Regions from separate parts of the Lelliottia sp. CFBP8978 genome, predicted to be linked through region 2. Evidence: riboswitches for the same ligand, from Rfam matches in the RefSeq annotation. Region 2 holds a riboswitch; the other holds the start of a gene.
The links. A riboswitch is a leader RNA that binds a small molecule or an ion and turns the genes downstream of it on or off. The one in region 2 is predicted to bind thiamine pyrophosphate.
Positions count from the first base shown of each region.

Region 1: it holds a riboswitch for thiamine pyrophosphate, as region 2 does, so the genes downstream of both, thiM (hydroxyethylthiazole kinase) here and thiB (thiamine ABC transporter substrate binding subunit) in region 2, are expected to answer to the same signal.

Region 1 is NZ_CM188253.1:2,824,707-2,828,917, reverse strand. It holds partial or broken gene SOM82_RS13360 (IS3 family transposase) at 1-621, opposite strand, end outside; gene SOM82_RS13355 (DUF8093 domain-containing protein) at 748-1,233, opposite strand; TPP riboswitch at 1,571-1,667, shown strand; gene thiM (hydroxyethylthiazole kinase) at 1,704-2,474, shown strand; gene thiD (bifunctional hydroxymethylpyrimidine kinase/phosphomethylpyrimidine kinase) at 2,471-3,271, shown strand; gene fbaB (class I fructose-bisphosphate aldolase) at 3,620-4,211, shown strand, end outside.
Region 2 is NZ_CM188253.1:758,533-762,743, reverse strand. It holds gene SOM82_RS03550 (sugar efflux transporter) at 1-260, opposite strand, end outside; gene sgrT (glucose uptake inhibitor SgrT) at 381-533, opposite strand; gene sgrR (HTH-type transcriptional regulator SgrR) at 621-2,276, shown strand; TPP riboswitch at 2,313-2,413, shown strand; gene thiB (thiamine ABC transporter substrate binding subunit) at 2,445-3,428, shown strand; gene thiP (thiamine/thiamine pyrophosphate ABC transporter permease ThiP) at 3,404-4,211, shown strand, end outside.

The sequences.
Region 1 (4,211 bases), 2.1 Mb from region 2:
TTTTTCATGCAAATTCAGAACCATTATCGGTTATCAGCAACTGTGGTAAAGGACGCCCGAGCGCTATACTGTCCAGTATCCCAGCCACTTCTGTCGAACGCAGATTCCCAGACATTCTCGGGTGTAAAGGTCGATAACCGTCCACAGGCGGAGTCGTCGCCTGTCAAACAACGCATCAGAAATAAAATCCATGCCCCAGACGTGGTTTGGATATTGCTGGGCAGATTTATTGCGGCGTGGTCGTTTGAAGCGTAGCGACAGCCCTTGCTCACCGTAGAGGCTGTAGATTCGTTTGTGATCGTCTCGCCAACCCTCACGCCGGAGCATCACGTGTACCCGGCGATATCTGTAGTGAATTTGCGTTTCGGTGATCTCACAGATACGCAGGCGCAGTGCGCTGTCATCGGCAACCAGTTTCTTCAGCCGCAGATTTCCCTCTTCCCGTTGCCACATATGTTTGAGTTCACAGGGAGTATTTCCACCGTATTTCTTGCGCCAGGTGTAAAAGGTGGCATCGGAGTTATCCAGCTTGCGGCAAACATCCGGCAAGGACACCTACCCAGCTCAGCCTGTTTGAGGGTAAAGAGAATCTGTGTCTTCGGCGAATCGTGTTTTTTTCATCGACACCACCTCCGTTCAGGGGAGTGTATTTCATGCCGGAGTTCTGTTTCTGAATGGAGCAGGATTTTGGGGTAGGGTCAATGCCGGATGACCTCTAAATATGAATGGCACGATTATGTGGGGTACTTACAGTGCATCTGATGGGTGAAACTTCTGTGTAGGTGCTGGTTGTCTTCCCTGATGGCTATCTAAGCATTTTCGGTAAGCATCTCTAACTTCCATTTCAAACCATGAATGCCAGTGATCCATAAAGCAATCGTAGACAAGTTCACCTTTCTCATCAAAATAGAATGGATGCTTAAAATAATCCCATTGCTCGGATTCATCTATTCCAATAAACCAACCAGTATCTACATTATGTTGTGTATGATCATAAGCACCATCATACATGCCATTACTCTTACGGTCATACTTAGCTGAAAAGGAATTGATAAAACCGCTTTTCCTCTTTGGCATTTGTTGAAGGCTAAAGTGAGAGTAGTTGTCAGAATCAAGATCGTAGTAAACCCTTGCTCTTTCGAATGCTACCTCTGGCCTTAGTATGTATTGGAAATCTTGGGGGCTAAGTTCTCTTGCAGCATCCCATATCATGATTAATCTGAAATCGTGCATGTGAATCCCTCATAATGTTAAAGGTTTATGTTGGCGCCGTTCTTTATATGGTCAATTGTGGTTTAGGGAGTTTTTCGCTCTATCGATGCTCTTAATTTATCGGTATAGGTGTTTTTATTCTGTGATTAAAAAGTAGGGGAAGCAAACCACGACAGCTAAATCACTAAATCACTGCTCACGACAAGGATAAACCGGACGGTTTTAGAGTGTGATACGGGATGATAAGTGCTGTGATACCCTTTTGCTGCTGCCAGGACGTGAAGAAGCGATAACCGGAAGGCGGGCTTGCGCAAGCAAGCCACTTCCCCTAAGCTGGCAAAAAGTATAGAGATTCAATCTACATGACTCGGGGTGCCCTTCTTTGTGAAGGCTGAGAAATACCCGTACCACCTGATCTGGATAATGCCAGCGTAGGGAAGTCAGATGCCTTTCACGGTTATCGCTTCTTCACGCAAGGCAGGAGCGAAACCATGCAGCCTGACCTGCTCGATTTACACGTCTTACACCACTTCCGCGCGCGATCACCTTTGACACACTGCATGACTAACGATGTGGTGCAAACCTTTACGGCTAACGTTTTGCTGGCGCTGGGTGCTTCTCCGGCAATGATCGTCGAAGCCGAAGAAGCAGAGCAATTTGCCGCCATCGCCGATGCCCTGTTAATCAACGTTGGCACGCTCACTTCGCCTCGCTCGCAGGCGATGCGTCGGGCCATCGAAAGTGCGGTTGCCGCAGGCAAGCCGTGGACGCTCGATCCCGTGGCCGTCGGTGCGCTGGCATTTCGGACCCGTTTTTGTCAGCAAGTGCTAAGCCTGAAACCCGCGGCGATCCGCGGTAATGCCTCGGAAATCCTTGCCCTTGCAGGGATGAGCGCCGGCGGGCGTGGCGTCGATACTACCGATGCCGCCGCCATTGCACTGCCTGCCGCACAGGCGCTGGCTCGCCAGACGAATGCCATTGTTGCCGTCACCGGAGAAGTAGATTACGTCACGGACGGGCAGCGAACGAAAACGGTCAGCGGAGGGGATCCTCTGATGACCCGAGTGGTCGGCACCGGATGCGCGCTGTCGGCGGTGGTAGCGGCAAGCTGTTCGCTGCCGGGTGACAGACTGGATAACGTGGCGGCTGCCTGCGGATGGATGAAGCGGGCAGGCACGCGTGCGGCTAGTCAACGTTCCGGGCCGGGCAGCTTTGCTTGTGCATTTATCGACGCGTTGTGGAACCTGGAGAGCCATGCATGAAACGGATTAACGCCTTAACGATTGCGGGCACCGATCCGAGCGGCGGTGCGGGAATTCAGGCCGATCTTAAAACGTTCTCTGCTCTGGGGGCCTATGGTTGCTCGGTCATTACCGCCCTGGTGGCGCAAAATACTCGCGGGGTGCAGTCGGTGTACCGGATTGAACCCGATTTTGTGGCAGCCCAGCTCGACTCAGTATTTAGCGACGTGCGCATTGATACCACCAAAATCGGCATGCTGGCCGAAACGGACATTGTTGAAGCGGTCGCGGAACGGCTGGAGCGTTATCAGGTGCGGAACGTGGTGCTCGATACGGTAATGCTGGCGAAAAGTGGCGATCCGCTTCTTTCGCCATCCGCCGTTGAAACGCTGCGCAAAAAGTTGTTGCCGCAGGTGGCGCTCATTACGCCGAATCTGCCAGAGGCCGCTGCGCTGCTCGGCGCACCGCATGCACGCAACGAACGCGAGATGAAAGAGCAAGGCAATGCATTATTAGCGCTGGGCTGCGAGGCGGTGCTGATGAAAGGGGGGCATCTTGATGACACAGAAAGTCCGGACTGGCTCTTTACCCGTGATGGTGCTAAGCGCTTCACGGCGGCACGTATTGTCACCAAAAACACGCACGGGACGGGCTGCACGTTATCGGCAGCGCTGGCCGCGCTGCGTCCACGTCATCAACACTGGGACGATACGGTGCAGGAGGCCAAAGCTTGGCTCTCCTGTGCGCTTGCCAAAGCCGACACGCTGGAGGTCGGCCACGGTATTGGCCCGGTTCACCATTTTCATGCGTGGTGGTAACGCGTAAAAGGCGTCGACGGGGATAAGCGTTTTCGCTCAATAAAATGGAGAAGGAACAATCACATAGCGGGAATGGGTCAACTGAACGAACGGAACGCGACGCCAGGAGTCTCCACTGCGGTTGCATAAATTATGCGCCTCAGGCAGGCCATCCCGTTACCCGTTAGGGGCGACAGTTTGAACGGTGTAACGATGTTGATGTACAGGAAACGAGCCAGCAGATTGTGCTGAAAAAACCAGCTAAAGCTGGAAATTAGGCTAACCAGGGTCCAGGCTTTGTCTGCTCACAAAAATGTGGGTATGGATATCACGTACCGACATGACGTCGGAACTTACGGGAGCATAGCTATGACTGATATTGCGCAATTGCTTGGCAAAGATGCCGACAGCCTGTTACAGCATCGTTGTATGACCATTCCAGCCGAGCAACTTTACCTGCCAGGTCACGACTACGTTGATCGGGTCATGATAGATAACAACCGTCCGCCAGCGGTACTGCGGAACATGCAGACGCTTTATAACACCGGGCGTTTAGCCGGAACGGGTTATCTCTCCATTCTGCCAGTCGATCAGGGCGTTGAGCACTCCTCCGGGGCATCGTTTGCCGCCAACCCGCTGTATTTCGATCCGAAAAATATCGTGGAGCTGGCTATTGAGGCGGGCTGCAACTGCGTGGCCTCCACCTACGGCGTGTTAGCATCCGTCTCTCGCCGCTACGCCCACCGCATTCCTTTCCTCGTCAAACTGAACCATAACGAGACGCTAAGCTACCCGACCGAATATGACCAGACGCTGTACGCCAGCGTAGAGCAGGCGTTCAACATGGGGGCTGTGGCGGTGGGAGCGACGATTTATTTCGGTTCCGAACAGTCTCGCCGTCAAATCGAAGAGATCTCTGCCGCCTTCGAGCGCGCCCACGAACTGGGGATGGTCACCGTGC
Region 2 (4,211 bases):
CAACAGAAAAGGATTAATTTGCGGCGATCGCCCTGGCTGTCGGACCGTTTTGCCAGCCACAGGCTGACCAGAATCCCGGCGATGGCATTCACGGTGTAAAACAGCCCCACCCAGAACGGCTGTGCACCGACCTCCCGACTCAGGAACAGGCTTAGCGTCGGGGCCTGTAGCGCTCCCGCCACGCCCATCATAAAGGCCACCAGCATAAAAGCGGCATACACGCCGTTCAGGCGGCGGCCCATCGTCATCAACCAGAGCATGCGCAGTTCCTTGTCAAAGAGGATCGAATTTGAGTGGCATAGTAAACGAAAAAAGCCAGCAAAAACATTTTGCTGGCGGGTGATAAGCACCAATACTCAGTCACACATGATCGAGGCGAGTCAGCGGTCAGAGGTCGAATTCGTCACTTCCCACTGCATCAGATCTTCAAGCAATTTCAGCCGCTGCTCTGCGCACTGGCGGGCCAGCCAGGACACTCCTTTTGTCGCTGAAAAGTAGTGCTGATAAAACTGACGTGCGGTAGACCTCTTCATATTCACCTCCTCACTTCAACGAAATGAATTATTGGCTTAATATGAGGATTAATAAATTGCTGATTTTTTGTCAGGAGTTCCCCTTTTATGCCTTCTGGTCGTCTGCAACAACAATTTATCCGCCTCTGGCAGTGCTGCGATGGCCAGACAAAGGAGACGACGCTGAACGAACTGGCGGACCTCCTGAGCTGTTCGCGCCGCCATATGCGCACGTTGCTCAATACCATGCAGCAACAGGGCTGGCTGAGCTGGGAGGCAGAAGCCGGGCGCGGCAAACGTTCGCGGTTGACGTTTCTCTACACCGGCCTGGCCTTGCAGCAACAGCGCGCCGAAGATCTGCTGGAGCAGGACCGAATCGATCAGCTGGTGCAACTGGTCGGCGATAAGGCCGCGGTGCGCCAGATGCTGGTTTCGCACCTGGGCCGTAGTTTCCGCCAGGGACGCCATATCTTGCGCGTACTCTACTACCGTCCGATGAAAAATCTGTTGCCCGGTAGCGCGTTACGCCGCTCTGAAACCCATATGGCGCGGCAAATTTTCAGCGGTCTGACGCGCATAAATGAGGAAAACGGGGAACTGGAAGCCGACATCGCGCACCACTGGCAGCAACTTTCTCCGCTGCACTGGCGCTTTTTTTTGCGTCCCGGCATCCATTTTCATCACGGGCGTGAGCTGGAGATGGAAGATGTCATCGCCTCTCTGGAGCGGGCACGAGAGCTGCCGCTCTATTCGCATATTTCACGGATCCACTCGCCAACCGCCTGGACTCTGGATATTGAGCTTTCCGAACCAGACCAGTGGTTACCCTGGTTAATGGGCTACGTCCCTTCCATGATTTTGCCACTCGAGTGGCATTCCATGCCGAATTTCGCCAGCCAGCCCGTTGGCACCGGCCCTTACGCCGTGACGCGCAACAACAGCAACCAGCTCAAAATCCGCGCATTCGACGACTACTTCGGCTATCGCGCCCTGATTGATGAAGTTAACGTCTGGGTCCTGCCCGATGTCGGCGAGGAGTTTAGCGCAGGCCTGACGCTCGAAGGCCCCACCGCCGGCGAAAAAGCCGTCGAGAGTCGCCTCGAAGAGGGCTGTTATTATCTGCTGTTTGATTCCCGTACCCATCGGGGGGCAAGCCATGATGTACGCCAGTGGATAAGCCACATCCTCGCCCCCGCCAGCCTCATTTATCATGCGGAAGATCAGCACCAGGCCTACTGGTTCCCGGCGTACGGGCTGCTTCCGCGCTGGCATCATGCTCGTCCGGGGTACGCAGAAAAACCTGCCGGACTGGAGTCCATCACCCTGACGTACTACCGCGAGCATGTAGAACATCGCGTGATTGCCAGAATTATGAGCAAACTGCTGGCGGCGGAAGGCGTGACGCTGGAGATTCAGGAGGTGGATTACGATGAGTGGTATCGCGGAGAGGCTGTTAGCGATATCTGGCTGAACAGCGCTAACTTCACTCTGCCGCTAGACTTCTCTTTGTTCTCGCACCTGTATGAAATTCCGCTGATCCAGCACTGCATCTCCCGGGACTGGCAGCAGGACGCCGCGCAGTGGCGCGCCGGAGAGATGAATCTGGCGGTATGGTGCCAGCAACTGCTCTCCCGGCAGGCGATGGTGCCGCTTATTCACCACTGGCTGATGATCCAGGGCCAGCGCAGTATGCGCGGATTACGCATGAACACGCTCGGCTGGTTTGACTTTAAATCCGCCTGGTTTGCGCCGCCGGAACCATAACGCTTTCGTAATATTCACCAAATCATTACAATACCGCCGTTCTCAACGGGGTGCTGCATCAACGATGTGCGCTGAGATAATACCCGTCGAACCTGATCCGGATAACGCCGGCGAAGGGATTTGAGGCTGTCGCTCAAAATCCTTTGCCACTCAACTTTGAGGTGCAAAGTGTTAAAAAAAGTTCTCCCCCTACTGGCGCTCTTCGCGCTGCCTGCTTTTGCCAGGCCTGTTTTAACGGTCTACACCTACGACTCCTTCGCCGCTGACTGGGGCCCTGGCCCGGTGGTCAAAAAAGCCTTTGAAGCCGACTGCAACTGTGAGCTGAAGTTTGTGGCGCTGGAAGATGGCGTTTCGCTGCTCAATCGCCTGCGTATGGAAGGCAAAAACAGCAAGGCGGACGTGGTGCTCGGTCTGGATAACAACCTGCTGGAAGCCGCTTCACAAACAAAACTGTTCGCCAAAAGCGGCATAGCCAGCGATGCAGTGACAGTGCCTGGCGGCTGGAAAAATGACACCTTTGTGCCGTTTGATTACGGCTACTTCGCTTTCGTCTACGACAAAAATAAGCTGAAGAATCCACCGAAAAGTCTGAAAGAGCTGGTCGAGAGCGATCAGAAATGGCGCGTGATTTATCAGGATCCGCGTACCAGTACACCGGGCCTGGGTCTGCTGCTGTGGATGCAAAAAGTCTATGGCGACAAAGCACCGGAAGCCTGGCAGAAACTGGCTGCCAAAACCGTTACCGTCACCAAAGGCTGGAGCGAGGCCTACGGCCTGTTCCTGAAAGGCGAAAGCGATCTGGTGCTCAGCTACACCACCTCCCCGGCCTATCACGTTATCGAAGAGAAAAAGGATAACTACGCCGCTGCCAGCTTTACCGAAGGCCACTATCTGCAGGTGGAAGTTGCCGCGCGTACCGCCGCCAGCAAGCAGCCGGAGCTGGCCGAGAAATTCCTGAAATTTATGGTCTCTCCCGCTTTCCAGAATGCCATTCCGACCGGCAACTGGATGTATCCGGTAACCGATGTGACGCTGCCTGCGGGCTTTGAGCAGCTCGCCAAACCGCAAACTACGCTGGAGTTCACGCCACAGCAGGTCTCCTCTCAGCGCAGCGCATGGATTAGCGAATGGCAACGCGCCGTCAGCCGCTAATCCCCGGCTGGCTGATACCCGGACTGACTGCCGCCATCCTGATGGTGGCGGTGAGTCTGGGGGCTTTTCTGGCGCTATGGTTCAACGCGCCAGAAAGCGACACTGCCGCGCTCTGGCATGACAGCTATCTCTGGCACGTGGTGCGGTTCTCCTTCTGGCAGGCTTTTCTCTCTGCCCTGCTCTCTGTTATTCCGGCGATCTTTTTGGCACGGGCGCTCTATCGCCGCCGCTTCCCCGGAAGACAAGCGCTGCTGCGCCTGTGCGCGATGACACTGATCCTGCCGGTGCTGGTTGCCGTCTTTGGGATCCTGAGCGTTTACGGTCGGCAGGGATGGATCGCTGCGCTGTTAAATAGCGTTGGCATCGAATGGACTTTTTCCCCCTATGGCCTGCAGGGCATTCTGCTGGCTCACGTCTTTTTCAATATGCCGATGGCGACGCGGCTGTTCTTACAGGCGCTGGAAAATATCCCCGGCGAGCAGCGCCAGCTGGCCGCTCAACTCGACATGCGCGGCTGGCCGTTTTTCCGCTTTGTCGAATGGCCCTGGCTGCGCCGACAGATCCCTCCCGTGGCCGCCCTGATTTTCATGCTCTGCTTCGCCAGCTTTGCCACCGTGCTTTCGCTGGGCGGCGGGCCGCAGGCCACCACCATTGAACTGGCGATTTATCAGGCGCTAAGCTATGACTATGATCCGGGCCGCGCGGCGCTGCTGGCGATGATCCAGATGTTCTGCTGTCTGGGGCTGGTGCTGCTCAGTCAGCGCCTGAGCAAAGCCATTGCGG